Regions from separate parts of the Pantoea phytostimulans genome, predicted to be linked through region 1. Evidence: predicted binding sites of a transcription regulator. Region 1 holds the regulator's gene; each other region holds the start of a gene.
What was found. Region 1 encodes CRP, which controls carbon source genes, mostly activating them, when cyclic AMP is high. Its sites were predicted from a motif close to ATGTGANNNNNNTCACAT; they were not measured.

Region 1 (7,602 bases):
CCGCTCTCTTTCGCAAACGTATTGTCCGCCTGCGCAACTTTGGCTGGTTCCGCTGAAGTCTGGTACGCCACTGTGACGTTTACCGCTGCCGCCTGGAAAGTCAGCAGCGCCAATGCCGCCGCTAAAATTGACAATCGTCCTTTTACTACCATGATGCTGCACCCCGATGTTTTTATGATGCAGGCAGTTTCACTGAGACGTTTAATTTCATGAAGGAATTAAAAATTATCCCTAATAGAAATAAGTTCTTAGATCAAAATCCGCAAAACTCATGCACTGGATGCAATTAGAAAAGCAGTCAAGACTGCAGTTGATAACGTTAAGAAAGCGTAAAGGCGGAAATAGGTTATGCGCTCACATTCGGGTTGTGATATTGGTATATCCTCTTTTTTGCTGGCGAATGAAGGGCTTTGTGTTCGATGTCGATAGAGAAAGTTGCTCAGTTGGCTGGCGTATCCAAAGCCACCGTTTCAAGGGTTCTGAACCAACATCCCGGCGTTAAACCGGCTACCCGCCAAAAGGTCTTATCAGCTATTTCCGCCAGCGCTTATCAGCCAAATTTGTTAGCGCGCCAACTGCGTACGTCACAAAGCCATATGTTAATGGTGTTAATTTCTGACATCACTAATCCCTTCTGTTCACGGGTAGTTCAGGGGATTGAAGCTGAGGCTGAAATCCACGGTTATCATATTTTGCTCTGTCATTCGGCTTCACAGCTGCAGCGCGAAGCGGCCTATCTGGCCTTGCTGACCGGGAAAGTAGTGGATGGCGTGATTACTATGGATGCGGCGGCAGGTTTACAAGATCTCAACACCATCATCGGCAATGCGCCTTGGGTGCAGTGTTCGGAATTCGATCCGCTGATTCAGGCTTCTTCTGTCACCATCGATCATCTTGGTGCCGCACGTGACACCGTGCATTATCTGGCAGGCAAAGGACGTAAACGCATCGGGCTGGTAAACGGCGATATGCGCTATCTCTACTCACATCATCGTGAAAAAGGGTATCGCCAGGCGATTGAAGAACTGGGTTTGGATTGGATGGGCGTGGCCTATGCCGAAAATATCTCCTGCGAAGCGGGTAGCAAAGCGTTACGCGAACTGATGACGAAGCCGGAACCACCGGATGCGGTGTTTGCCGTTTCTGACGTATTAGCGGTTGGCGTGATTCATACCGCGCTGGAAGCCGGGTTTCGGATACCCGAAGATTTAGCCGTTGTGGGCTTTGACGGTATTCCTTTTACCAGCAGCCTGAATCCGCCGTTGACCACTATCGAACAGCCGATGTATCAGCTCGGCGCGCGCAGCGTGCAGCTGCTGCTGGAAAAAATTCGCCATCCACGTGCGCCGATTATTCGGGAAGTGTTGCCCTGGAAGCGCGTTGAACGCGCTTCCAGTTAACTCAATGCCAGATCAACAGCACGCAGGCTGCGGTTAATGCGCCCATTGCCACGTTGAAAATTGTCCAAGCCCGGCGGCTGCGAAGGATGCGGCCAATCATCGCGCCAAACCCCATCCAGATTACCCCTGACAGCAAATTCACAATGAACATGCCAAGGCTAATTGCCATCACGGAATGGCGGTACGCCTCGCCCGCCAGACTAAAGCTGGCTACCGCGCCCAACGCCATTAACCAGGCTTTGGGATTGATTAACTGTAATAATCCGCCCTGCCAAAATGGCATGGGTGCTGCGGGTGCATCATCGGTTTCCAGTTTTTCATAAGCTGCGGTCGCAATCTTCCATGCCAGCCACAATAGATAGAGGCTACCGGCAATCTTAAGGAATAAATGCAGTGAAGGATAAAGCACGATCAGGCCGCCCACACCGAACGCCACCATCAGTAACATGACCTGCATGCCGATCATGATGCCAATCATCAGCGGAATGGTGCGCATAAAGCCAAAATTGGCGCCCGAGGCGGTGAGTAACATATTATTAGGGCCTGGCGTGATCGCGGCGACCCAGAGAAAACCCAACATCGATAAAAAAAGGCTCAGTTCCATGAAAATCGGGTGCTCCTCACCCCATCAAGCAAAAAACCTATCGAAGCTAACAGTGTGATATGGAACAGACAAGCCTTTACGACATGAAATTTACTGGCAGTGCAGATGAACGTTTTAACGCACCCGCGGGCTTACGCAACCCGCATCTGCAAACCGTGCTGCCGCGCCTGCTCAGACGCCATGTAACGTTGCAGCCACACTGGCAGCGGCTCGATCTGCCGGATGGCGATTTTGTTGATCTGGCGTGGAGTGAAGATCCGCAGCAAGCGCAGCACAAGCCGCGCGTGGTTCTGTTTCATGGCCTTGAGGGGAGTTTTACCAGCCCTTATGTACATGGTTTGATGCAGATGTGTCAGGCGCGCGGTTGGCTGGCGGTGGTCATGCATTTTCGCGGTTGCAGTGGCGAGCCAAATCGCCTGAACCGTATTTATCACTCCGGTGAAACCGGCGACGCCAGCTTTTTCCTGCACTGGTTACGCGCGCGCTGGGGCCATGTTCCCACCGTGGCGGTTGGTTTCTCGCTTGGCGGTAATATGCTGGGCTGTCTGCTGGGTCAACAAGGCAACGAGGCCGCACTGGATGCAGGCGTAATCGTTTCGGCCCCACTGATGCTTGAGCCCTGTAGCCTCCGGCTGGAGCGAGGTTTCTCACGCTTCTATCAATATTACCTGCTCGCTCAACTCAAGAAAAACGCTGAACGCAAGCTGCTTGCCTGGCCGGAAACGCTGCCGGTGGATTTAACTCAATTGAAGGCGTTGCGCCGTTTACGTGATTTTGATGATGCGATCACCGCACGTGCCCACGGCTTTACGGATGCCAGCGACTATTATCGTCGTGCCAGTGCTTTGCCTTTATTAAAGGCGGTGCGTAAACCGCTGCTGATCATTCATGCCAAAGACGATCCGTTTATGAGCGATGAAGTGATACCGCGCAAAGAACAATTATCTGCCACTATTACTTATCAGCTGACGTCACATGGCGGCCATGTTGGTTTTGTCGGTGGTACGCTGCGTCAACCGCAACTGTGGCTGGAACAGCGCGTGCCGCAATGGATTTCCCCTTTTTTGGATTGCTAACCCGTGATTATTCCCTGGCAAGATGTTTCGCCCGAAACACTCGAAAATCTGATTGAAACCTTTGTCCTGCGAGAAGGTACCGACTACGGCGAGCATGAGCGCAGTCTGGAAGACAAAGTTGCTGATGTACGCCGCCAGCTTGAGCGTGGCGATGTTGTGCTGGTGTGGTCTGAACTGCATGAAACGGTAAATATCATGCCGCGCAATGAATTTCGCAGCTAATGCGCTAACGAGAAATTCATGCTAACAATGCTCTTCGCCCGACCTCACAGGGAGTTTTTTTATGTCTGCTCGGCATCCAATTATCGCGGTGACCGGCTCCAGCGGAGCCGGAACCACCACCACCAGCCTCGCCTTTCGTAAGATTTTTCAGCAGCTGGATCTGCACGCGGCAGAGCTTGAAGGCGACAGTTTTCACCGCTTTACCCGCCCGGAAATGGACATGGCGATCCGCAAAGCGCGCGATCTTGGACGTCATGTCAGCTATTTCGGTCCCGAAGCCAATGACTTCGGCCTGCTAGAACACTCTTTTATCGAATACGGTAAAAGTGGTCAGGGTGAGTCGCGCAAATATCTGCATACCTATGATGAAGCGGTGCCGTGGAATCAAGTGCCCGGCACGTTTACACCCTGGCAGCCGCTGCCGTCGAATACGGATATTTTATTTTACGAAGGCCTGCACGGCGGCGTTATGACAGCGCAACACAATGTGGCTGAAAACGTCGATTTACTGGTTGGCGTAGTGCCGATTGTGAATCTGGAATGGATTCAGAAGCTGGTGCGTGATACCAGCGAGCGCGGGCATTCACGTGAAGCGGTGATGGATTCAGTGGTGCGTTCAATGGAGGATTACATCAATTTCATTACCCCACAGTTTTCCCGCACGCATATTAACTTCCAGCGCGTTCCTACCGTAGACACGTCAAACCCGTTTGCCGCACGCACCATTCCGTCGCTGGATGAGAGCTTTGTGGTGATCCATTTTCAGGCGTTGGAAGATATCGATTTTCCTTATCTGCTGGCGATGCTACAGGGATCGTTCATTTCGCACATTAATACGCTGGTGGTGCCGGGCGGCAAGATGGGATTAGCGATGGAGTTGATTATGGGGCCATTGGTAAAACGATTAATGGAAGGTAAGCGGATTGAATAAATATCTACCCTAAATAATTCGAATCGCAGGAAGATGGCAACGAATGAATCCTGATGAGCTGATTAAAGTAGATGTTACCGGTGAATGCGGGCAGTCAACGCACCAGCAATTTGAAAAATGATGGATAGAGAGGCCGAGAGTCGGCCTCCAGCAATTACCGTTCTTTCACTTCATAGCTGTGGGTCATTTCTACCCCTTTACCCAACATGATCGCGACTGAGCAATACTTCTCAGCCGAAAGATCGACAGCACGTGCAACCGCTTTGTCAGCCAGCGCTTTGCCGCTGACAATAAAGTGCAAATTAATATGCGTAAAAATACGCGGCGCTTCTTCGCGACGTTCGGACGTCAGCTTCACCTCGCAATCCACTACATCATTGCGGCCTTTCTGCAAAATGGTGACCACATCAATCGCGCTGCAACCGCCCGCTGCCATCAACACCATTTCCATTGGGCTAGGGGCTTTATCGCCGGCGTTGCCGTCCATCAAAACCTGATGACCAGAAGAGGATTCACCAAGAAACGTTAGACCTTCAACCCATTTCACTCTTGCCTGCATGATTTAGCTCCCAGAATATGCTGATTTGCCGCCAGAGTACGCTTTCACCTGGTAAACAGCAATCCAGAGAAATCCGCACTTTGCTGAAGCGAGACAACACAAGACAGTCGGCAAAAGCTGTGCTACAAACAGAGCTGAAAATATTTTTCGTCACTCGATGACGGAGCCGGGAAGAATTAAGCGCACTGCGCCAAATGCAGCCCGAATAATTTCCAAAATGGAAAATGCTTTACGCTTTCATCGCCTGACAGGGAAACTGTCCCCTGTATTTTGGGCACGATTACAACAGAGGATAATAGCGAATGGTTCTCGGCAAACCGCAAACAGACCCTACACTCGAATGGTTCCTGTCCCATTGCCATATTCACAAATATCCATCCAAAAGTACGCTGATTCACCAAGGTGAAAAAGCTGAAACGCTTTACTACATCGTGAAAGGTTCCGTTGCGGTTCTGATCAAAGATGAAGAAGGCAAAGAGATGATTCTCTCCTATCTGAATCAAGGCGATTTTATCGGCGAGCTTGGCCTGTTTGAAGAAGGTCAGGAACGCAGCGCTTGGGTACGTGCGAAAACCGCGTGCGAAGTGGCGGAAATTTCTTACAAGAAATTCCGTCAGTTGATTCAGGTAAACCCGGATATTTTGATGCGACTGTCGTCGCAGATGGCGCGTCGCTTACAGGTAACGTCAGAAAAAGTGGGTAACCTCGCTTTCCTCGACGTGACTGGACGCATTGCACAAACACTGCTTAATCTGGCCAAACAGCCAGACGCCATGACGCATCCCGACGGCATGCAAATTAAAATTACTCGTCAGGAAATTGGCCAAATTGTTGGTTGTTCACGTGAAACCGTGGGCCGTATTTTGAAGATGCTGGAGGATCAGAACCTGATCTCAGCACACGGCAAAACCATCGTCGTTTACGGCACCCGCTAATTCCTGTCACTCCCGGCGTGATGGCAACATCACGCCGTTATTATTTGCGCTGAGCTGATGTGGCGTCGAATCATTTATCATCCTGAGATCAATTATGCCCTGCGGCAAACGCTGGTCCTTTGCGTGCCCGTTGCGCTCGGCTGGCTGTTTGGCGATCTGCAAAAAGGTCTGCTGTTCTCATTGGTTCCCGCTTGCTGCAATATTGCTGGCCTTGATACGCCCCACAAGCGCTTCTTCAAACGCCTGATCGTTGGCGGCGGCCTGTTTGCACTTGGCAGCTTTCTTATTCAGTGGCTCACGCTGAAAGGCATTCCCCTGCCCGCGATTCTGTTTGTCGTGCCGCTTTTGCTGGGTGTAACGGGTGAGATCAGTCCACTTCACGGGCGTTTACTGCCCGGCGCGCTGATCGCCTCTATCTTCACCTTAAGCCTGATGGGGCACATGCCTGTCTGGGTTCCGCCGCTGCTCTACATTGGCGGTACGCTGTGGTATGGCCTGTTTAACTGGTTCTGGTTTTGGTTGTGGAAAGAGCAACCAATGCGTGAAAGCCTGAGTCTGGTCTATCGCGAGCTGGCAAATTATTGCGACGCGAAATACACCTTGCTGACACAACTCACCGATCCTGAAAAGGCGCTGCCACCTCTGCTGGCGCGTCAGCAAAAAGCAGTGGATTTGATTAATATCTGCTATCAGCAGATGCATATGCTGTCTGCCAACGGTGATGAAACCCATAAACGCCTGAAGCGGGCTTTTCAAGTTGCGTTGGATTTACAGGAGCATATTTCGGTCAGTCTGCATCAGCCGGAAGAAGTGCAAAAGCTGGTTGAGCAAAGCCATGCCGAAGCGGTGATCCGCTGGAACGCTAAAACCATTTCTGCACGGCTGCGCGTCTTAGCTGACAATATCCTTTATCACCAGCTTCCCGATCGTTTCTCAATGGATAAGCAGCTGGGCGCACTGGAAAAAATTACGCGCCAGCATCCCGATAACCCGGTCGGCAATTTTTGTCTTTACCATTTCAACCGCATCGCCCGCGTGTTACGTACGCAAAAGCCGCTCTATCAACGTGACTTAATGGCCGATCGCCAACGTCGCCTCCCGCTTCTGTCTGCGTTGCGTAGCTACCTAAGATTCAGATCCGCCGCACTGCGCACCGCCGGACGGTTTTCTGTGATGCTAATGTTTGGCAGCGCGTTGGCGATGTTTTTCAATATCCCCAAACCCTACTGGATTTTGATGACCATTATGTTCGTCAGCCAGAACAGTTACAGCGCCACGCGGGTTCGTATTCAGCACCGTGCGCTGGGTACTTTTGCTGGATTGGTGATTGCGGCCGCCACGCTGCGCTTCGCCGTCCCGGAATCGCTGGTGCTGTTGATCATGCTGGCCATTACTTTTATCAGTTATGTCTTCACTCGCCAGTTTTATGGTTGGGCAACGATTGGTTTTACCGTCACAGCGGTTTATTCGTTGCAGTTGCTGTCACTGAATGGCGCGCAATTTCTGCTGCCGCGCCTGATGGATACCATAATGGGCTGCCTGATCGCCTTTGGCGGTATGGTGTGGCTGTGGCCACAATGGCAGAGCGGTTTATTGCGTCAAAATGCGCATGATGCGCTGGAAACTTACCAGGATGCGCTGCGCATGTTGCTGGGGCCTGAACAATCGGCTGAAAAACTGGCTTATCAGCGGGTGCTGGTTAATCAGGCACATAACGCCTTGTTCAACTCGCTCAATCAGGCGATGCAGGAGCCGGGTTTTAATTCGCAATATTTAAAAGATATGCGCATGTGGGTGACACACAGTCAGTTCATCGTTGAACACATTAACGCCATGACCATTCTGGCGCGTGAACATACCATGTTGCCCCCTTCA
Region 2 (7,602 bases), 360 kb from region 1:
ATCCTGGCGGAAGTGAAACGCACTGTTGGCGATCTGCCGGTTTATCTCACCTTTGATATCGACTGTCTGGATCCGGCGCATGCGCCTGGCACCGGCACGCCGGTAATTGGTGGATTAACCACTGATAAAGCGACCAAGCTGATTCGCGGCCTGCAAGGTATGAATATCGTCGGGATGGATTTGGTTGAAGTCGCGCCGGGTTACGATCACGCTGATTTGACTGCGCTGGCTGCGGCTACCCTGGCGCTGGATATGCTGCATGTTCAAGCAGCGAACAAAGGCTGATTTGGCGTAAAGTCCCTTGCCGGCGGTGTTGACCCCGGCAAGGGTTGATAGGGTTATTAATAAGCCTCTATCAGGTATTCATATATCCGGTAACAATGGCTGGCAGCTTTAAGAGAGGAATTTAGTTTTAATCAGCCAATAATGCGTAGTGAGAATAATGACATCTATCTAAGAATAGAAGGGATGAATTAAGCGTATTTTCTAATTTGCGTAATGATTTGCGTGGTAGATATATTTTCCGTTCTCGGCAGGTAAACCACTTCGCATATAGTTTTATAGTTGTCGAATTTCCCTTCCCAATCATTGCCCATGACAAGGGTATGCGCCGCGTACTTCTTAATGTATTCCGCTTTAAGCTCGAGGGATTCTTCTATAAACACCTCATCCACACAACCTATCGATGCAATGATCGCTTTTCTTTCCTGTTCTGGATAAACCGGATAACGATTTTTCTTCGCGAAATTTAAAGCATCCGATGAAATGCCAACAATTAGCCTGTCACCCTGCGATTTAGCACGTTGTAATATATTGATATGCCCAATATGTAATACATCGAAAGTACCAAAAGTGATGACCGTTTTCATTTGCGTTCCGAGTGTGGGCTACTGCAGTTACTTCATCGACTCAATTTAAGCGAAACTTAAATAACTGCTCGGGGATGGATGTCAGCAGCGTGACAGGTGATCAGCAACTAGACTTACTGGCGGAAGATTAATCTCTGGAGGCAGTTATGAGTTTTCTTGACGAATTGGTTGGATCGCTGGGGAACGGACAAGGGCAGGGCAACAAGCTTGGGCAGTTGCAGGCGATCTGGAATTGGGTGCAGGAGCAGGGCGGTATAGAAGTGCTGCTGCATAAATTTCAGCAAGGCGGTTTGGGTGAAGTGCTGGGTTCATGGATCGGTACTGGGAATAATCAGCCAGTGGGTGGGAACGATATCCAGTCTGCGTTTGGACAAGGTGAATTGCAGTCGCTGGCAGATAAGCTGGGCACTGATGTGCAAGGTGCATCCGGCACGTTAGCCGCGCTGCTGCCGCAGTTAATTGATAAGATGTCGCCACAAGGGCAGATGGATGAACAGACATTGCATGATAAGCAACTGGATTTAGGAACGATGGTTGATCAACTGTTTAAACGTTAGTCAAAAGCGGGCTTTAATGAGTATGTGCTGGCTTTCCCCCACCTCGGTCCTCCCCCATAAATGGAGGAGGAAGACGCTGCTTTATGTAAGCGTTTAAGCTGTTTTTGGCAGCGTCTCCTTTCGAAACGGCATTGTGCTAACTTTTCCCCGCTTCGGTCCTCTCCCATAAAGGGAGGAGGAAGACGCTGCTTTATGTAAGCATTGAAGCTGTTTTTGGCAGCATCTCCTTTCGAAACGGCATTGTGCTGACTTTTCCCCGCTTCGGTCCTCTCCCATATAGGGAGGAGGAAGACGCTGCTTTATGTAAGCATTGAAGCTGTTTTTGGCAGCGTCTCCTTGCTCCGCTTGGCGGGGGAAGGCCGGGATAGAGGACAGCACGCACTATCTCAAACAGAAAACTACTTACTGTCTGCCGCGATACGATCGCGAATATGCTCCGCACGCTCTTCAGAGGCAGGATGCGAATCAAACATTGTGCTTTGGCGTCCTTCCTCTAGCTTCGCTAATTTCTCAAAACTGGTGACCAATCCATTTGGATCGATGTTGCGTTTCTTCATCAAGTCATAGGAGTAATCATCAGCCTGCGATTCTTGCGTCTGCGAGAATTGCGCGTTAACCAGTTTCTCACCCAACTCGCCTAACTGAGATTGCGAAAGCGAACCGATTACGCCACCCACCGACGCGGCTGCAGTGCGCGCAGCGGTAGTGCCGTAAGCAACCTGCATCGCTTTGCGCGTATGGCCCAAGGCAACGTGACCCATTTCGTGGCCGAGTACACCTTCTACTTCATTATCGGTCATCATATCCATCAAGCCGCTGTAAACACGGATACAGCCGTTGGCCATTGCCCATGCGTTAACGTCTTTGGTTTGATAAACCTTGTAATTGGCAGGAACGCCATTGATGTTGTCACCGAGTGCGGCGGCAATCTTATTTAAACGCTGCTGATATTCACTGTTGGCAGGCGCAATCTGGTTCTCTTTATCCATCTGTTCACAAGATTGATTGCTCAGCTGTTTCACCTGATCATCGCTCAGCGTGTAAGCCTGATACGCCTGCGCACCAGATTGCAGTAGCGCATTATTGTCAAACCCGGCGCAGCTACTCAGCAGCACTGCAATTCCAAGAGCTACAGCCGTTTTTTGGATTTTCATTCCATCGTCCTTTTGGTAACAAGGTAAGAAAAACAAACACCTGAAACATAGGCAGGTATTTAAAGGTGTTTTTTATAACGCGGTGTCTCACACTTTGCTAGCAGACTACGCTGAGAAAGCCAGACGAAGCGGAGACATTTAGCCATTTGCAGCATGTACTTTTGCCCTTAGTTTCATGTACATTGATGTGCAACTTTTTCCTTGCTTCGCTTGATAACTGATTAATTACAATAAGTTAAGACGCTAAGCATTAATCCGACCTGGAGTAGAAAATGCCCTCTCGTAAAGAGCTCGCCAACGCCATTCGCGCATTAAGTATGGATGCAGTACAGAAAGCTAAATCGGGACATCCGGGTGCCCCAATGGGCATGGCGGATATCGCCGAAGTACTGTGGCGTGGCTACCTGAATCACAACCCAACTAACCCACTGTGGGCCGATCGCGACCGTTTTGTCCTCTCTAACGGTCATGGCTCCATGCTGATTTACAGCTTGCTGCACCTTTCCGGCTATGATCTGCCGATGAGCGAGCTGGAAAACTTCCGTCAGCTGCATTCTAAAACTCCAGGTCATCCGGAATACGGCTACACCGTTGGCGTTGAAACCACCACCGGTCCGCTGGGCCAGGGCATCGCTAACGCAGTAGGCTTCGCCATTGCCGAGCGTACGCTGGCAGCGCAGTTCAACCGTCCAGGCCATGACATCGTAGATCACAATACCTACGTATTCATGGGCGATGGTTGCATGATGGAAGGCATCTCACACGAAGTTTGCTCGCTGGCGGGTACGCTGAAATTAGGCAAGCTGGTTGCCTTCTATGATGACAACGGCATTTCTATTGATGGTCACATTGATGGCTGGTTCACCGATGACACCGCTAAGCGCTTCGAAGCGTATGGCTGGCACGTGGTGCGCGGCGTTGATGGTCATAACGCAGATGCAATTGCTCAAGCCATCGAAGAAGCGAAAGCGGTTAGCGACAAGCCTTCACTGCTGATGTGCAAAACCGTGATCGGTTTCGGTTCTCCAAACAAAGCCGGTACGCACGATTCACACGGCGCACCGCTGGGCGACGACGAAATCGCACTGACCCGCAAACAGCTGGGCTGGGAACATGCGCCGTTCGTTATTCCTTCAGAAATCTATGCTGAATGGGATGCGAAAGAAGTTGGCCAGGCGAAAGAAGCAACCTGGAACGAGAAGTTTGCGGCCTATGCTAAAGAAAACCCAGAGCTGGCGGCTGAATTCAAGCGTCGCGTAAGCAACGAACTGCCTGCTAACTGGCAGGAAGAGTCGCAGAAATTTGTTGAGCAGCTGCAGGCTAATCCAGCCAAAATCGCCAGCCGCAAAGCGTCACAGAATGCTATCGAAGCTTTCGGTAAGATTCTGCCAGAATATTTAGGCGGTTCCGCTGACCTGGCGCCAAGTAACCTGACTATTTGGTCTGGATCCAAGCCAATCAATGAAGATGCAGCCGGTAACTACATTCACTACGGCGTGCGCGAATTTGGTATGACCGCAATTGCTAACGGTCTGGCGCTGCACGGTGGTTTCCTGCCTTACACCGCAACCTTCCTGATGTTCGTTGAATATGCGCGTAACGCGGCGCGTATGGCGGCGCTGATGAAGATCCGTCAGATCATGGTTTATACCCATGACTCTATCGGTCTGGGCGAAGATGGCCCAACGCACCAGCCGGTTGAGCAAATGGCGAGCCTGCGTACCACGCCAAACATGAGCTTGTGGCGTCCATGTGACCAGGTTGAATCTGCAGTGGCATGGAAATATGCCATTGAGCGTAAAGACGGCCCAAGCGCGCTGATCTTCTCGCGTCAGAACCTTGCACAGCAGGAACGTACCGCTGAGCAGCTGGCAAACGTAGCGCGTGGTGGTTACGTGCTCAAGGATTCTGCAGGCACGCCTGAGTTGATCCTGATCGCCACCGGTTCAGAAGTTGAGCTGGCCGTAGCTGCTTACGACAAGCTGACCAGCGAAGGCCGTAAAGTGCGCGTCGTGTCTATGCCATCTACCGATGCATTCGACAAGCAGAGCGATGAATACCGTGAGTCTGTGCTGCCAAAAGCCGTCAGCGCACGCGTAGCAATCGAAGCGGGCATTGCAGATTACTGGTTTAAATACACCGGTCTGAACGGCGCAATCATCGGTATGACCAGCTTCGGCGAATCCGCTCCGGCTGACCAGCTGTTTGAACTGTTTGGTTTTACCGTCGACAACGTCGTGGCAAAAGCCAAAGCGCTGTTAGCGTAACGGGATACTAAAGCAGCGCAGCCGCGCTGTTTAGCCTGTTTATAAGGGACGAGCACATTCGTCCCTTTTTTGACGCTTTATTCCTACAGTAATAATCGTTTTTTATGCATATTTGTGACGCAGATCCAAATATAAGCAGCGTAATTGATCACAATCATTCCTGTTATTCCTTCCTTCCCTTATCCTCGCTGAACCGTTTCAGTTATTGCTCCAGATAATCCAGTTTCGGACGATGCCGGGTAATAATCTCCTGTACAAAACGCAGGAGAACGCTCAGGCTAACGGCACGTTTTTTCAGTCAGATTTGGCAGGAGAAAGATGACCGTCCGGGTAGCTATAAATGGTTTTGGCCGTATTGGACGCAACGTATTGCGCGCACTGTATGAAACAGGGCGACGTGCTGAAATCACCGTGGTGGCGATCAACGAGCTGGCAGAAGCTGTCGGCATGGCGCATTTGCTAAAGTACGACACCAGCCACGGTCGTTTCGCGTTTGATGTGCGTCAGGAGCGCGATCTGTTGTGGGTGGGTGATGACACCATTCGCATCTTGCATCAGGCTGAACTGAGGGGGTTGCCGTGGCGCGAACTGAACGTGGATGTGGTGCTGGATTGTACTGGCGTTTACGGATCACGTGCGGATGGTGAAGCACATCTGCAAGCGGGTGCGAAAAAAGTCTTGTTCTCCCATCCGGGTGGCAACGACCTCGACGCAACAGTGGTGTTCGGTGTTAACGAACAGGCTCTTAAACATTCTGACCGCATCGTGTCCAATGCATCCTGTACCACGAACTGCATTATCCCCGTGATCAAGCTGCTGGATGACGCCTTTGGCATCGAATCTGGCACAGTAACGACAATTCACTCGGCGATGCACGATCAACAGGTGATTGATGCTTATCACAGCGACCTGCGCCGCACGCGTGCGGCAAGTCAGTCAATCATTCCGGTGGATACGCGTTTAGCGGCTGGCATTACCCGTATTTTTCCGAAATTCAACGACCGCTTTGAAGCGATAGCGGTGCGTGTGCCGACCATCAACGTGACAGCCATTGATCTCAGTGTTTCTGTGCGTCAGGGCGTAAAGGCGTGTGAAGTTAACGCTTTGTTGCAAAGCGCGGCAGAGGGTGCATTTCGTGGTATAGTTGACTATACAGAATTACCGTTAGTCTCAGTCGATTTTAACCATGATCCGCACAGTGCCATTGTGGACGGTACGCAAACGCGGGTCAGCGGTCAGCACCTGATCAAGACCTTGGTTTGGTGTGACAACGAATGGGGCTTTGCTAACCGAATGCTCGACACGACGTTAGCAATGGCCGCAAGCGGTTTCAGGTAAGACGCGGTCTGCGTCTGGCAAAACTTACGAGAATCAACGAGAGGATTCACCATGTCTGTAATTAAGATGACCGATCTGGATCTTGCTGGCAAACGCGTTCTGATCCGTGCCGATCTCAACGTACCAGTGAAAGAAGGGAAAGTGACGTCTGATGCACGTATCCGTGCTTCTCTGCCTACCATCGAAGCGGCGTTGAAACAGGGCGCGAAAGTGATGGTTACCTCTCACCTGGGTCGTCCGACCGAAGGTGAATACAACGAAGAGTTCTCTCTGCTGCCGGTCGTTAACTATCTGAAAGATAAGCTGAGCGGCACCAACGTTACCCTGGCTAAAGAATACCTTGAAGGCGTTGAAGTCGGCGCAGGTGAGCTGGTGGTTCTGGAAAACGTTCGCTTTAACAAAGGCGAAAAGAAAGATGACGAAGCACTGTCTAAAAAATACGCTGCACTGTGCGACGTATTCGTGATGGACGCTTTCGGTACTGCGCACCGTGCACAAGCTTCAACCCACGGCGTAGGTAAATTCGCGCCTATCGCATGTGCAGGCCCGCTGCTTTCTGCCGAGCTGGAAGCCTTGGGTAAAGTGATGAACAACCCGCAGCGTCCGCTGGTCGCAGTCGTGGGTGGGTCAAAAGTATCGACCAAATTCGACGTGTTGCAGTCACTGGTTAAAATCGCTGACAAGGTTATCGTCGGCGGCGGTATCGCTAACACCTTCGTCGCAATCGACAACAACGTCGGTAAATCGCTGTACGAGCCAGACTTTGTAGCCGCAGCAAAAGAGCTGCGCGATCAGTACGGTATTCCGGTTCCAACTGATTCTCGCGTTGGCACAGAATTCTCTGAAACTGCCCCGTCTACCGTGAAAAAGGTTTCCGAAGTGGCGGATAACGAAGAGATTATGGACTTCGGCGACGAAACTGCACAGGCGATGGCTGCCATTCTGAAAGATGCGAAAACCATCCTGTGGAACGGCCCGGTGGGTGTGTTCGAATTCCCGAACTTCCGTAAAGGCACCGAAATCGTTGCCAACGCCATTGCAGACAGCGAAGCTTTCTCTGTTGCAGGCGGCGGCGATACCTTAGCGGCAATCGACCTGTTCGGCATTGAAGACAAAATTTCCTACATCTCAACCGGCGGCGGCGCGTTCCTGGAATTCGTCGAAGGCAAAAAATTGCCAGCGGTTGCCATGTTGGAAGAGCGTGCGAAGCAGTAATCCTTTGGGGGCGATGCCAGATGGCGTCGCCTGAAGACTTGCCCGATTGGGCGTTTAAATCGTACCCCGTTTAAGGGGAAGCACGATCACGAAACAGGACACAATCATGTCTAAAATTTTTGATTTCGTTAAACCCGGCGTAGTCACTGGTGACGACGTACAGAAGATCTTCAAAGTGGCGAAAGAGAATAAATTCGCCCTG
Region 3 (7,602 bases), on a different replicon from region 1:
ATCGTCGCTATGGTGGTGCTACTCGTGGTTATCGTGCTCTGGCGACGAGGACGACGCAGCAACATTAAATAAACTAAAGGTGTTTTCATGCCTCATTCTGACGAGGCATGAAACGCACTATTAAGATGCCAGACGAGCAGGCAAGGGTGTATCTGCACGTAAAATATCTACGCATTGATTCACAATTTGGCTGAGTGAAGGTGCGATATTTATCGATATGACGTCGTTCTCTTCCTCGTCTGGCGCTTCTAACGTGGCAAACTGACTTAAAAGTAACGCTTCAGGCATGAAATGACCTTGTCTGCATTTCAGGCGTTCAAGCACACATTCATAGTCACCGTTAAGCCAGATAAAGCGCAGATTCGGGTTTCCCGTACGGAGTTTATCGCGATAGCGTTTTTTCAACGCAGAACAGACCAAGACACCCGATTCACTTTTCTGGTCAAGGCTAAAAATGACATCAGAGAGCCGCTCAAGCCAAGGCATACGATCATCATCATTTAATGCTTCGCCTGCTGCCATTTTCACGATATTAAAACGCGGGTGAAGATCATCACCGTCAATAAACTTGGCATGGACCGCTTCTGCCAGCGCCATACCCACAGTTGATTTACCTGTACCGGAAACGCCCATCACGATAATGCATTGTCCTGCCATCTCAGTTTCTCCTTAATAAGATCACACTGCCGCCAACATGCCGCCATCTACAAATAACAGATGGCCGTTAACAAAATCAGAGGCTTTTGATGAGAGGAAAACGGCAGCGCCAACCAGTTCTTCAGGATTACCCCAACGTGCTGCTGGCGTACGTTTACAGAGCCATTCTGAGAATTCAGCGTTATCGACCAGTGCTTGCGTCATCGGCGTTTGGAAATAGCCGGGTGCGATGCCATTCACCTGAATATTATGGCGAGCCAGCTCGACGCACATGCCGCGCGTTAACATTTTTACCGCACCTTTTGCTGCTGCATAAGGCGTAATGGTGTCTCTGCCTAATTCACTTTGCATTGAGCAGATATTAACAATTTTGCCTTTTTTACGTGCCACCATTCTTTTGGCTACACATTGCGAAACAATGAATACGCCGGTTTGATTGGTGGCAATAATATCATTCCATTCGTTCAGCGGAAATTCAGTAAAGGGATGTCGCCGCTGGATGCCAGCATTGTTAAACAATACGTCAATCGGCCCAATATGATTTTCAATCTGCGTAATGGCCTGCTCAACGGCTGCTTCATCGGCAACATTAAACAACGAAATATGGGCAGTGAATCCCTCATCGCGTAATTTCATTGCCGCGTTTTCAGCACGCTCAGCATGGGTGCCATTAATAATCACCTCCGCCCCTTGTTCAGCTAAACCGCGCGCCATAACAAAGCCGATCCCCTGCGCTGAACCAGTCAGCAAAATACGTTTACCTGCCAGACTGAAAAGTGTATTCATCGAAAACTCGCCTTGATTGCGAAATTGATGATGCTATCTCACGGTTTTACAGCCAACAAAACTGTGATGGAGATCACTTTAAATGATGTTACAAAACTCAGTTACACTTGCTGTGAGGCATCGCGTATTTTGCAGTTAAATCGCCGCATTACGCGGCTTCCAGGGATTCAACATTGCTGTTTCGCCGGGCATACTATGCAGACGGGATGGACGTTCAACGGAAAGAGTCAATGAAAATGCAGCGCATCACGTTACACGATATCGCAACGCTAGCGGGTGTAACAAAAATGACGGTAAGCCGTTATTTACGTACCCCAGAGAAAGTGAAAGCTGAAACGGCTGAACGCATCGCCAGCGTTATTGAAGAAGTCGGGTATCAACCGGATGCTGATAATCCTGCCATGGCAAGTCAGGCTATGCCGCGCATTGGCGTATTAATTCCCTCTTTTCATAATCAGATATTTGCTGATTTATTAGCGGGTATAGAATCGGTTACGGCGACGCAAGGCTACCAGACATTGGTGGTTAATTATGATTACGATAGCCAGCGTGAAGAAGAACAAATTGCGACGGTATTAGCTTTCAATGTTAAAGCACTGTTGTTAACTGAATCGGCACATACCGTACGCGCAGAAAAATATTTAAAAGCAGCTCACATTCCGGTGGCTGAAGTGATGGGTCTGAGTCAAACCCCGGGACGTATCAATGTGGGTTTTGATAATTATCGCGCCGGGTTTGATATGACCAACATGTTGATTGGTAGCGGCAAAAAGCGCGTTATCTATTTTGGATCGATGTCAGATATTCGTGATGAGCAGCGTTACGCAGGCTACCGTGCAGCGATGAGCGCCGCAGCGTTACCTGATGGCCGCATTGTGCCGAATAAGGTCTCTTCGGTGTCGATTGGAACCGGCATGATGACGCTAGCCCGCCAGATGTATCCTGATATGGACGGCATTCTTTGTACCAATGATGACTTAGCCGTTGGCGTGTTACAGGAGTGCCGGGCAGCAGGCATCAACGTACCTGAAAAAATAGCAATTGCGGGTTTTCATGGTTTAGAAATTGGTCAGGTAACAACGCCAAAGCTGGCGAGCGTGATCACTCCACGTTTTGAAATGGGCAAGATTGCGACAGAGATTCTGATTAAAAAACTGCGTCACCAGCCAACCATTGAGCAGGTTGATCTGCATTATCGGTTATCGATGGGTGCGACGATCTGAACCCTTCCAACTACCTGAATAGTCAGCAAGATCACGACATCGGTAACACAAATTAGTAACACTATTTGACGTGACCTTAGTCACAAAAAAAAGCTCAAAATCGCCTTTAATAGAGGTCATCTGCCGAACGTAACTGTTATGAGGAATGCTGATGACTTCATCTACCCGACACACTGTTTTATTAATCGCACCTGTTCTTGACTCACTGTTGGAAAAGCTGAGCAATAGCTTTGAGGTCTTTCGCCTTTACGAACAAGCTGAGCCACTGGCATGGCTTAATCAACATGGCAGCGCAGTCCGCGCGGTGGTTACGCGTGGCGATGTCGGCGTAAGTAACGCGGTGCTTGAGCACCTGCCTGATGTGGGTTTAATCGCTATTTTCGGTGTTGGAACGGATGGCGTAGATTTGAATTACACCCGTCAGCATAATATCGCTGTCACTATCACATCTGGCGTTTTGACCAATGATGTCGCGGATATGGCGCTCGGCCTGATTTTAAGCGGGGCGCGTAATCTGGTTGCCGGTGATAAGTTTGTACGACAAGGTCAGTGGATTACACAGGCTCCGCCACTCGGCACTCAGGTAAGTAATAAACGTATCGGTATTGTCGGGATGGGCAACATTGGGCGCGCTATTGCTAAGCGTGCTGCAGCCTTCGATATGGCAGTCAGTTATTTCAGTCGAAGCGCTAAACCCGCGTTGCCGTATGTATGCCGAGATAATTTAATTTCATTGGCTCAAGAAAGCGATTTCCTGGTGGTTGCTGCATCGGGCGGTGAAGAGACGCGTGGACTAATTGACGATTCTGTGTTGGCTGCAATGCCGAAACATGCCTGGCTGATTAATATCGCTCGCGGATCTTTAGTGGATGAGAAGGCGTTAATCACTGCCTTGCAAAACCGATCAATAGCAGGCGCTGCTTTAGACGTTTTTGAAGATGAACCTCAGGTTCCAGCTGAGCTTATAGCGTTAGAGAATGTGGTTTTACAGCCGCATGTCGGTAGCGCTACCCATGAAACCCGACAAAAAATGCGCGACGTGGTTTACGCCAACGTTGATGCCTTTTTCAAGCAGCAAACTCTACCAAACGCAATTTAACTCACTCAATTTTGCAATAACGATGAGCTTCTGGCCCATCGTTAAGGCTGCGTATTGCTTAAAACAGAGGGCGTGATATGAACAATAAGATACCCGGAACACGCTGGCTGCGCGTGATAGCCCCGATTCTGATTACCTGCATCATCTCCTTTATGGATCGCGTAAATATCAGTTTTGCTTTACCCGGCGGCATGGAGCAGGACCTTGCCATTACCAGTCAGATGGCGGGCATTGCCAGCGGCATCTTTTTTATCGGTTATCTTTTTTTACAGGTGCCCGGTGGCCGTATTGCGGTAAATGGCAGTGGTAAACGTTTTATCGCCTGGTCGTTAATAGCCTGGATGGTGGTTTCAATAGCGACTGGATTTGTGACCAATCACTATCAACTGTTGGCGCTACGCTTTGTCTTGGGTGTTTCTGAAGGTGGGATGCTGCCAGTGGTATTAACCATGGTCAGCAACTGGTTCCCGGAAAAAGAGCTGGGCCGCGCCAACGCTTTTGTCATGATGTTTGCGCCGCTGGGTGGCATGTTAACGGCACCTGTTTCGGGCATGATCATCAACATGGCAGACTGGCGGTGGTTATTTATCATCGAAGGCTTACTCTCTGCCGTCGTGTTGTTGGTGTGGCTGTTAGTGATCAGTGACCGACCAGAAGAAGCTCGATGGTTACCGGAACGTGAACGAGAATATTTGATTGAAGCGCTTAGCCGTGAGCGCGCTGCACGCCAGTCCAAACAACCCGTTAGCAAAGCGCCGCTTAAAGATGTTTTTCGTAATAAAGGATTGATGAAGCTGGTCGCACTCAATTTCTTCTATCAAACCGGTGATTATGGCTACACCTTGTGGCTGCCGAGTATTTTGAAAAATCTGACAGGCGCAAATATGGCGAATGTAGGCTTGCTGGCGGTGCTGCCTTTTGTCGCGACCATGGTGGGTATTTACCTTATTTCTCTGTTCAGCGACCGTTCAGGTAAACGTCGGATGTGGGTAATGATTTCACTGTTTTGCTTTGCTGCCGCGCTGTTGGCATCAGTGATTTTACGCAACCACATCGTGGCTGCCTACATCGCGTTGGTGGTCTGTGGATTCTTCCTGAAAGCCGCAACCAGCCCATTCTGGTCTATTCCTGGACGTATTGCCTCGCCAGAAGTCGCGGGCAGCGCACGAGGCGTCATTAATGGATTAGGTAATTTAGGGGGATTTTGTGGTCCTTATCTGGTCGGCATCATGATTTATCTTTACGGCCAAAATGTCGCCGTCTGCGCTTTAGCGGCTTCATTAGTAATTGCCGGATTGATCAGCCTATCTTTACCCGCGTCATGCGATCTTCATGAATCATCGAAACGTGAAAAACAGGATCGTCGGCAGCCGCATCAGGTTTAAAATATATAATTTAAAACAGAGCTCTTATTGTTTTGCTGTAATAGTCGCTAGCGCAATACTCATTTCTATTGAGTAATATCACTAACGGAAAGAAAGTTAGCCTCTGTTTTATCATAAAACGTGAGAAAAAAAGGCGTTTGCCGCAGCCTGATCCTGGGCTGCGGCTGTAGCGCTGACCAATAACCCAAAAAACAGAGAGAAATTTATTATTGGATTTTAAGTCGAGATGGCAACGCTCTGCTCGAATGCCAGTGCTATGAGGATGCTATTACATTATCCCGCTTGGCTTATTATTGAAATATAAAAACTAATGAACCATTTCCTGCATTAACTGTTGCGCAGTCAACTGTTAGCATTAGGTGATAACCGTCCTGGTTAAGCCTGTTTTGCAGAATATTTTCGTGATGGCAGGAGACAGCATGCGTTGACATTTTCCAGAACGGAATAAAGAAACGTTAAATTTATTTCTGTTGAAACCGCGCTAGCTAAAGAGAATTAGCGATCGGAAGCGGTTGTATGTGTTAGCTTTCCACCTTGAGCGTAACGATTCGAATTTCTTATATTTAAAAAAATCATACTTCAACCTGAAAAGTCTCAAAAAATTACCCTATTTAAGTTAAATCTCGATAAACTGCTTTAACCCTACGTTGATGCTGTTAATTGATGAATTACTACTCACCTGATGACAACCATCTAAAGCTGCGTTCGACACGCTTTGTACGTCGCATGTTTGCTATGCGCCAACTGGGTACATTTTTGTGTTTTCTGCCCATTTTATCCGTCTTGATGGAGCAGGGAAAAAGCCTGGGTGCCTGTGGATTACTGTTTATAAATGCTTTTGCCTGGCCCTATATCGCCTACCGTTTAGCGTTAAATTCACAGGATACCACCGGGCGCGAACGCAACAATTTAACTCTCGATGCCGCCTTCGGTGGTATTTGGGTTGGGTTGATGGCGCTCAGTCCGCTGCCTTCATTTGTGATTATAGCGGTCCTGATTTCTGACCGTTAGCTGGTCACAGTTGATCGCCGCTGTTCAGGCTTTTTTGTTTGCTTTTGCCTTGGTCTGGGCTTTGGAAGGCGCCCCGATAGAAACGGAATTTTCGACGCGCACCGTATGGTTAACGTTACCACTGGCAACCGGTTATTTACTGGCGTTGAGTGTTGTATCGCACAACCTCACGCTAAGTTTAAGGAAAAAAAATAGCGAACTGGAGCGCATCGCGTTAATGGATCCCGGATTAAAAATTCCTAATCGACGCCTGTTTGAGCGCCGTCTCGAAAGCGAGTTTCTGCGCACCAAACGTGGCGAGGGTAATGCGTATTTAATGCTGCTGGATGTTGATCATTTCAAGCATGTTAACGACACGTTTGGCCATGAAGCGGGAGATTTTTTGTTGGCAGAGATTTCGGGAACGCTGCGTAACAACGTCGGAATGAAGGACGTGCCCGCACGTTTTGGCGGCGATGAGTTAGGTGTTATCGTTCGGGATGCAGATGATGTCACCATCATTGCCATGGCAGAGCGAATCAAAAATCAGATCGAACTGATCCGCTTACCCGCTTCCCCTGACTATCAATGTACCGTCAGCATCGGTATCGCTGCGGCACGAGAGGCGGGTTCGATCCATGAATGGTTGCGTTATACCGATGAAGCACTTTATCGGGTCAAACGCGCTGGACGCAATGGCATTCATCTACGGCAATCCACATCACAGCACTAATCTTTAACGGAAGCGCTTACGGCGCTTCCGCCTTATTTTCTCAGAATCAAATGGCCGGATAATCGCCGGTTCCTTCAGGCCATGGCGTTAACAGATCAAAACCGTCTTCGGTCACGGCAACGGTATGCTCCCATTGCGCGGAGAGTGAACGGTCTTTGGTCACTACTGTCCAGCCATCGGAAAGCAAACTGGTTCCGGCTTTGCCTGCATTGATCATCGGCTCGATAGTAAAAATCATCCCTGCTTTAAGCGGCATGCCTTCGCCCGGTGTGCCGTAATGCAGCACCTGAGGATCGGTGTGATAAATCTCGCCTACGCCGTGTCCGCAATATTCACGCACCACGGAAAAACCTGCGCCTTCCGCGACGCGTTGGATTGCAGCGCCAATATCCCCTAAGGTTGCGCCAGGACGAACAGTTTTAATGCCCGCAACCATGGATTGATAGGTGATTTCTACCAGACGTTTGGCGCGTACGGAAGGTTGCCCAACAAAGTACATACGGCTGGTGTCGCCATACCATCCGTCTTTGATGATCGCGACATCAATATTCACGATGTCGCCATCTTTGAGCTTTTTCGCAGCGGGAATGCCATGGCAAACCACATGATTCACAGAAGTACAGGTGGTACGGGTATAACCGTGATACCCAATGTTCGCGGGCGTAACTTTCAGTTCATTAACGATGTAATCATGGCAAATATCGTCAAGTTCTTCCGTCGTGATCCCGG
Region 4 (7,602 bases), 290 kb from region 1:
GGCCAGCAATGCGTTAGGTAGCCGCATATCGTCGCTGAATCAGGATTACCATTTGGGACGTCGTTGTGGTCGCTACTTTCTCGCCACGCTGGGACAATGGTTGAGTGATGCCGAGCCGTTTATGCAGCATGCGGCGATTACGCCGCCTGCGCCGGTAGCGAACGCGCCGGACACGCGTGCCATCATCACGCCGCCGTTGGCGGGTAACGACGCCGATTACGATAAAGGATCGCTGGCATGAGATTTATCGACACCCATTGTCACTTCGATTTTCCGCCCTTCGTTGATGATGCGGAACAGAGCATCGCCCGCGCCGCCGAAGCAGGCGTAGAAAAAATCATTGTGCCTGCGGTAGATGTCAGCCGTTTCGCCGTGGTGTGCCAGCTGGCTGCCGATCATCCGGCGCTCTATGCCGCGTTGGGTCTGCATCCGATTGTAATTGAGTCGCACCAGGATGTGCATCTGGATAAATTGGAAGCCTACCTCAAGCAGCCACCCGAAAAGCTGGTGGCGATTGGTGAGATCGGATTGGATCTCTATCGCGAGGATCCGCAATTCGACAAGCAAGAGCGTTTGCTGGATGCACAGCTCAGGCTGGCAAAAAATTACGATCTGCCGGTCATTTTGCATTCACGTCGCACGCACGACAAGCTCGCACTGCATCTGCGCCGCCACGACTTGCCCCGGCGCGGCGTGGTGCATGGATTTGCTGGCAGCCTGCAGCAGGCGCAGGCGTTTATCAAACTTGGTTACGCTATTGGCGTGGGCGGCACCATTACGTATGAACGCGCCAGTAAAACTCGCCAGACCATTGCCCAGTTACCGCTGGAATCGCTGTTACTGGAAACCGATGCACCGGATATGCCGTTAAACGGCTTTCAGGGCCAACCCAATCGTCCCGAACGGGCACGTCTGGTGTGGGAAACGCTGTGTAGCCTGCGCAATGAATCCCCGCAGCAGATTGCCGATGCACTGTGGCTAAACAGCCAAACGGTATTTCGGTTCTCCTGCTAAATCCTAAATCATTGAAATCACTGAATCTTGCTCAGGCAATTCATCTTCTGCTGTGCGGCATACAGCTATAATCCTTCTTTCCCACATTCGGCCGTGTGATTGACTAAGCTGAATACAAATACTGGCACGATTATTCGGCAAATGTGATAATAATAACATTGTCGCTGTTGGCGTATTGTTACGCTGGCAAGCTGTTATTTGTGATATTTATCACTCTATCAGTACCGAATTTGCAGTCTGACCTTACCTTGATGTGACTCTCACCACATAAACCATCGGCTGCATTTGTTAGTATTGTCACATTCACTCGGCCCGCTTGCTGGCCGCGACCGAACCTGTTGGAGAGCATCATGACCGATATTAAAGCGCAAGCACTGCGCGCGCTGAAACTGATGGATTTAACCACGCTGAATGAAGATGACACCGACGCAAAAGTCATTGCGCTGTGCCATCAGGCGAAGTCACCGGCTGGCAACACGGCCGCGATTTGTATCTATCCGCGCTTTATTCCTGTTGCACGCAAAACGCTGCGCGAGCAGGGTACGCCAGAGATTCGCATTGCGACCGTGACCAATTTTCCACACGGCAATGATGATATCGATATCGCGCTGGCTGAAACCCGCGCCGCCATTGCTTACGGTGCCGATGAAGTCGATGTGGTATTTCCTTACCGTGCGCTGATCGCCGGCAATACGCAGATCGGTTTCGATCTGGTGAAAGCCTGTAAAGAAGCTTGTGCCGCAGCGGATGTGCTGCTGAAAGTGATTATCGAAACGGGCGAACTTAAAGAAGAAGCCTTGATTCGTCAAGCTTCTGAAATTGCCATTGATGCGGGTGCAGACTTCATCAAAACCTCAACCGGTAAAGTACCGGTTAACGCGACGCCGGAAGTGGCGCAGATCATGATGAGTGTCATTCGCGATAAAGGCGTGAAGCAGCAAGTTGGCTTCAAGCCCGCTGGCGGCGTGCGTACGGCGGAAGATGCTGCGATCTATCTTCAGATAGCGGAAGAGACGCTGGGCGCCGACTGGGCCGATGCGCGCCATTTCCGCTTTGGTGCTTCCAGCCTGCTGGCTAACCTGCTGAATACGCTGGGCCATAACAGCGAAACCAGCAAATCCGGTTATTAATTCTTTAGGCGGTCATTGGCCGCCTTTCTAACACCGACCTTCCCTTTGTAAGGGGGCTACCTTGTTCCTGGCTCAAGAAATCATCCGCAAAAAACGTGACGGCCACGCGCTGAGTGAAGAAGAGATTCGCTTTTTCATCAACGGCGTGCGCGATAACAGCGTTTCCGAAGGTCAGATTGCCGCGCTGGCGATGACCATCTATTTTCACGATATGACGCTGCCTGAACGTGTGGCGTTAACCATGGCAATGCGTGATTCCGGTACGGTATTGAACTGGAAATCACTGAATTTAAATGGTCCGCTGGTCGACAAGCACTCAACCGGCGGCGTAGGTGATGTTACGTCACTGATGCTTGGCCCCATGGTGGCTGCCTGCGGCGGTTACATTCCGATGATCTCCGGACGCGGCCTTGGGCATACGGGCGGCACACTGGATAAACTGGAAGCAATTCCCGGTTTTGACATCTTCCCGAGCGACGATCGCTTCCGCCAGATCATCAAGGAAGTCGGCGTCGCAATTATCGGTCAGACTAATTCACTGGCACCGGCTGACAAGCGCTTTTACGCCACGCGCGATATCACCGCCACCGTTGACTCTATTCCGCTGATCACCGCGTCGATTCTGGCGAAAAAGCTCGCCGAAGGTTTAGATGCGCTGGTGATGGATGTGAAAGTCGGTTCCGGTGCTTTCATGCCCACTTACGAAGCCTCGGAAAACCTGGCGCAGGCGATCGTTGGTGTGGCCAATGGCGCGGGTTGTAAAACCACCGCGCTGCTTACCGATATGAATCAAGTGCTGGCATCTACCGCCGGGAATGCGCTGGAAGTGCGTGAAGCGGTGCGTTTCCTCACCGGCCAGCAGCGTAATCCACGCCTGCTGGAAGTGACGCTGGCGCTGTGCAGCGAGATGCTGATCTCGGGCAAACTGGCGGCAGATGACGCCGAAGCGCGTCAAAAACTGATGCAGGTGCTGGACAACGGCGCTGCTGCGGAGATTTTTGGTCGCATGGTGGCCGCGCAGAAAGGGCCAGTCGACTTTGTTGAGCGTTACGATGCTTATCTGCCGGCACCCACGCTGAGTAAAGCGGTTTACGCCGATCAGCCCGGTATTGTTAGCAGCATGGATACGCGTGCGCTTGGCATGGCCGTGGTGGGCATGGGCGGCGGGCGTCAACGGGCCAGCGACAGCATCGATTATAGCGTTGGCCTGAGCGATATGATCATGCTCGGCGAGCGTGCCGATACCGAGCGACCGCTGGCGGTGATTCATGCCAGCAGCGAAGCTAACTGGCAGCAAGCGGCAAAAGCCCTTAAAGCCGCCATTAAACTTAGCGACAGGGCGCCCGCCGCCACGCCGGTGGTCTATCGCCGCGTGACTGAAGCCGGTTAAATAATACAATCGGTGCCAGCCGCAAAGCATTCGGGTATACTGATCTGATCGCTTTTTTTTGACTTGTCACGCGCACAGGCGCAGGAGACTTGCATGAAACGTGCTTTTATAATGGTTCTCGACTCCTTTGGAATCGGCTCCAGCAAAGACGCTGAAAAATTCGGTGACGCAGGTTCAGACACTTTAGGCCATATCGCTGAAGCCTGTTTAAAAGGTGAAGCGGACAAAGGACGCAAAGGTCCGTTGCATCTGCCGAATCTGACCGCATTAGGTTTGGGTAAAGCCGCAGAATTATCTACCGGACGCTTCCCGGCTGGCCTCGATCCAGAGGCAAAAATCACTGGCGCTTATGCTTTCGCCAGCGAACTCTCTTCCGGTAAAGATACGCCATCTGGCCACTGGGAAATTGCCGGTGTGCCGGTTTTGTTCGACTGGGGTTACTTCAGCGACAAAGAAAACAGTTTCCCGCAGGAATTGCTGGATAAACTGGTTGAGCGCGCAGAGTTACCGGGCTATCTCGGCAACTGCCACTCATCGGGTACGGTGATCCTCGACCAACTGGGCGAAGAGCACATGAAATCGGGCAAGCCGATTTTCTACACCTCTGCGGATTCCGTGTTCCAAATCGCTTGTCACGAAGAGACGTTTGGCCTGGATCGCCTCTATGCGCTGTGTGAAATCGCGCGCGAAGAGTTGACCGAAGGGGGCTACAACATCGGCCGTGTGATTGCTCGTCCGTTTGTGGGCGATAAAGCGGGGCATTTTGAGCGTACCGGCAATCGCCACGATTTAGCTGTGGAACCGCCATCGGCGACCATGCTGAAAAAACTGGTAGATGAGAAGGGCGGTCACGTGATTTCCGTGGGTAAAATTGCGGATATTTACGCCGAGCAAGGCATTACCAAAAAGGTTAAAGCCACCGGACTTGATGCGCTGTTTGATGCCACGATCAAAGAGATGAAGCAAGCGCCTGATCAATCCATTGTGTTTACTAACTTCGTTGATTTTGACTCAACGTGGGGACATCGTCGTGATGTTGCCGGTTACGCAGGGGGGCTGGAGCTGTTTGATCGTCGTCTGCCGGAGCTGATGGCATTGGTGGAAGAAGATGACATTTTGATCCTGACCGCCGATCACGGCTGCGATCCTACCTGGGAAGGCACTGAACATACGCGCGAGCACATTCCCATTCTGATCTACGGCCCTAAAGTAGAGCCTGGCTCGCTTGGCTACCGCGATACCTTCGCGGATATCGGCCAGACAATTGCACACTATTTTGGCCTGTCCAGCATGGACTACGGCAAGAACATGCTGTAAAGCAGCTATTTAAAAAGGATAACGAACAATGGCAACTCCTCACATTAATGCAGAAATGGGTGATTTCGCGGACGTCGTACTGATGCCTGGCGATCCGCTGCGTGCCAAGCACATTGCAGAAACCTTTCTGGAGAACCCGGTTGAAGTGAACAACGTGCGCGGCATGTTGGGTTACACCGGCACGTACAAAGGTCGCAAAATTTCGGTGATGGGCCACGGCATGGGCATTCCGTCTTGCTCGATCTACACCAAAGAGCTGATCACCGATTTCGGCGTGAAAAAGATTATTCGTGTGGGTTCCTGCGGCGCGGTACGTGCAGATGTGAAACTGCGTGATATCGTGATTGGTATGGGTGCATGTACCGATTCGAAAGTGAACCGTATGCGTTTTAAAGATCATGACTTTGCAGCGATTGCTGACTTTGACATGGTGCGCAACGCGGTTGACGCGGCTAAAAACCTGGGCGTTGATGCGCGCGTAGGTAACATCTTTTCTGCGGATCTTTTCTATACCCCAGATCCACAAATGTTCGACGTGATGGAGAAGTACGGCATCCTCGGCGTTGAAATGGAAGCGGCGGGCATTTACGGCGTAGCTGCGGAATTTGGCGCTAAAGCGCTGACTATTTGTACCGTTTCTGACCATATTCGCACGCACGAGCAGACCACTGCGGCTGAGCGTCAGACCACCTTTAACGACATGATTAAGATCGCATTAGAGTCTGTCTTGCTGGGCGATTAATCGCGCGTTAAGTGCGAGGTCGTTTGTCCCCCACCTCAGTCCTCCCCCACGCATGGGGGAGGAAGACGCTGCAACATGCGAGTATTGAAGTTAAATGTGGCAGCGTCTCCTTCCCCCGCTTCGCGGGGGAAGGCCGGGATGGGGGACAGCGCGCAGATGAGATAGTTTGTCCCCCACCTCGGTCCTCTTAAGTGCGAGGTCGTTTGCCCCCCACCTCGGTCCTCCCCCACGCGTGGGGGAGGAAGATGCTGCCATATGCGAATATTGAAGCTAAATGTGGCAGCGTCTCCTTCCCCCGCTTTGCGGGGGAAGGCCGGGATGGGGGACAGCGCGCACCTTCCCTCTCGTAACATCTTCATTAAATGACACACTTTTGCCCAGGCTTGTGCATCTTCGCGCTGGCGCTGTGGGGAGAGCGCTTTATTATTAGCGCGACAACGAATAATAAACACACCGCTAAATAATGCCTCCTGATGAATTTTCGTAATTTCGAAGCTGAAGAAAAGCTGTTTGTCCGTCGCGCGGCGGCGGCCTTTGCGCTGGTCGTTATCTGTTTTACTGTTTTGGGTATCAACCTGTATCGTTTACAGGTGCGCGATCACAGCTATTACCAGACGCGATCCAATCAAAACGATATCAAAATGATCCCAATCGCCCCAACGCGCGGGTTAATTTACGATCGCAACGGCATTCCTTTGGTGCGCAATGTTTCCTGGTACGACATCACGCTGACACCCTATAAAATCAATGACATGCAAGCCACGCTGAAAGCGCTGACGCCACTGGTTGATCTCACACCCGACGACCTGGAAAGCTTCCAACGCACGCTGAAACAGAGCAGCCGTTACAAGCCGGTGATCTTGAAATCCGAGCTCACCGACGAACAGGTTGCCCGTTTCTCGGTAAATCAGTTCAATTTCACCGGCGTTAGTATCGATACTTATCAGGACCGCCAATATCCTTATGGCGCTGATTTAGCGCACGTGCTCGGTTATGTCTCTAAAATCAATGATAACGACTACAAACGGCTGAATGCGCAGGGCATAGCGGAAAACTACGCAGCCGATCACAACATCGGCAAGCAGGGAATTGAAGGGTATTACGAGTCGGTGCTGCACGGTAAAACGGGTTATCAGGAAGTGGAAGTGGATAACCACGGACGCATTGTGCGAGTGCTAAAAGAAGTGCCACCGCTTGCGGGTAAAAACATTACGCTGACGCTGGATCTGCACCTGCAACAGTATGTTGAAAGCCTGCTTGCGGGTCAGCGTGCGGCGCTGTTAATTGAAGATCCCCATGATGGATCGGTGCTGGCGATGGTTTCCAGCCCCAGCTACGATCCGAATCCTTTCGTCAAAGGCATCAGCTATAAAGCCTATGAAACGCTGCTACAGGATAAAAACCTGCCGCTGATCAACCGCGTTACTCAAGGTCTTTATCCTCCGGCCTCGACGGTTAAACCTTATATGGCGATGTCGGCGCTGCTGACAAAAGTGATTACGCCGCAAACCAGTTTCTTTGGCGCACCAACCTGGACGTTGCCCGGCACCGATCGGCGTTATCGTGACTGGAAAAAGAGCGGTCACGGCATGTTGGATGTCACTAAAGCGATTGAGGAATCTGCCGACACCTTCTTCTATCAGGTGGCGTTTATGATGGGCATCGACCGTATTCACACCATGCTCAGCCAGTTTGGTTACGGCAAACCCACCGGCATCGATTTGAACGAAGAGTATAATGGCCTGTTACCGAGCCGTGAATGGAAGCTGAAGGTCCATAAAAAAGGGTGGTATCAAGGCGATACGGTGTCGGTAGGCATTGGGCAAGGCTATTGGATAGCGACGCCGATTCAGATGGTTAAAGCGATGGTCACGCTGATTAACAATGGTCACGTAATCGCACCGCATCTGCTGGAGAAAACGCAGCGTGGTAAGCTGGTTGAGATGTATCAACCGAAGCTGCCGCAAGCCCAGGTTGGTGAGGCTAATTCACCTTACTGGTCGCTGGTG

Region 2: the regulator CRP is predicted to act here: its motif matches at 4,960-4,977, upstream of epd (erythrose-4-phosphate dehydrogenase).
Region 3: the regulator CRP is predicted to act here: its motif matches at 1,505-1,522, upstream of idnO (gluconate 5-dehydrogenase).
Region 4: the regulator CRP is predicted to act here: its motif matches at 1,266-1,283, upstream of deoC (deoxyribose-phosphate aldolase).

Annotation. Positions count from the first base shown of each region.
Region 1 covers NZ_CP173698.1:2,703,441-2,711,042, forward strand. Annotated here, with positions in the region: gene tauA (taurine ABC transporter substrate-binding protein) at 1-152, opposite strand, end outside; gene ACF2G4_RS12695 (LacI family DNA-binding transcriptional regulator) at 420-1,400, shown strand; gene ACF2G4_RS12700 (LysE family translocator) at 1,402-2,004, opposite strand; gene ACF2G4_RS12705 (hydrolase) at 2,064-3,080, shown strand; gene ACF2G4_RS12710 (YheU family protein) at 3,084-3,302, shown strand; gene ACF2G4_RS12715 (phosphoribulokinase) at 3,364-4,233, shown strand; gene ACF2G4_RS12720 (OsmC family protein) at 4,388-4,792, opposite strand; gene crp (cAMP-activated global transcriptional regulator CRP) at 5,095-5,727, shown strand; gene ACF2G4_RS12730 (YccS/YhfK family putative transporter) at 5,785-7,602, shown strand, end outside.
Region 2 covers NZ_CP173698.1:2,344,293-2,351,894, reverse strand. Annotated here, with positions in the region: gene speB (agmatinase) at 1-285, shown strand, start outside; gene ACF2G4_RS10915 (pantoate--beta-alanine ligase) at 474-869, opposite strand; gene ACF2G4_RS10910 (YidB family protein) at 1,016-1,426, shown strand; gene ACF2G4_RS10905 (M48 family metallopeptidase) at 1,825-2,580, opposite strand; gene tkt (transketolase) at 2,853-4,847, shown strand; gene epd (erythrose-4-phosphate dehydrogenase) at 5,166-6,185, shown strand; gene pgk (phosphoglycerate kinase) at 6,237-7,400, shown strand; gene fbaA (class II fructose-bisphosphate aldolase) at 7,507-7,602, shown strand, end outside.
Region 3 covers NZ_CP173699.1:105,769-113,370, reverse strand. Annotated here, with positions in the region: gene ACF2G4_RS19005 (c-type cytochrome) at 1-72, shown strand, start outside; gene ACF2G4_RS19000 (gluconokinase) at 121-657, opposite strand; gene idnO (gluconate 5-dehydrogenase) at 679-1,443, opposite strand; gene ACF2G4_RS18990 (LacI family DNA-binding transcriptional regulator) at 1,674-2,666, shown strand; gene ACF2G4_RS18985 (2-hydroxyacid dehydrogenase) at 2,818-3,765, shown strand; gene ACF2G4_RS18980 (MFS transporter) at 3,843-5,150, shown strand; partial or broken gene ACF2G4_RS18975 (diguanylate cyclase) at 5,814-6,873, shown strand; gene map (type I methionyl aminopeptidase) at 6,920-7,602, opposite strand, start outside.
Region 4 covers NZ_CP173698.1:2,412,940-2,420,541, reverse strand. Annotated here, with positions in the region: gene ACF2G4_RS11250 (patatin family protein) at 1-241, shown strand, start outside; gene ACF2G4_RS11245 (TatD family hydrolase) at 238-1,014, shown strand; gene deoC (deoxyribose-phosphate aldolase) at 1,365-2,144, shown strand; gene deoA (thymidine phosphorylase) at 2,206-3,534, shown strand; gene deoB (phosphopentomutase) at 3,628-4,851, shown strand; gene deoD (purine-nucleoside phosphorylase) at 4,880-5,593, shown strand; gene mrdA (penicillin-binding protein 2) at 6,067-7,602, shown strand, end outside.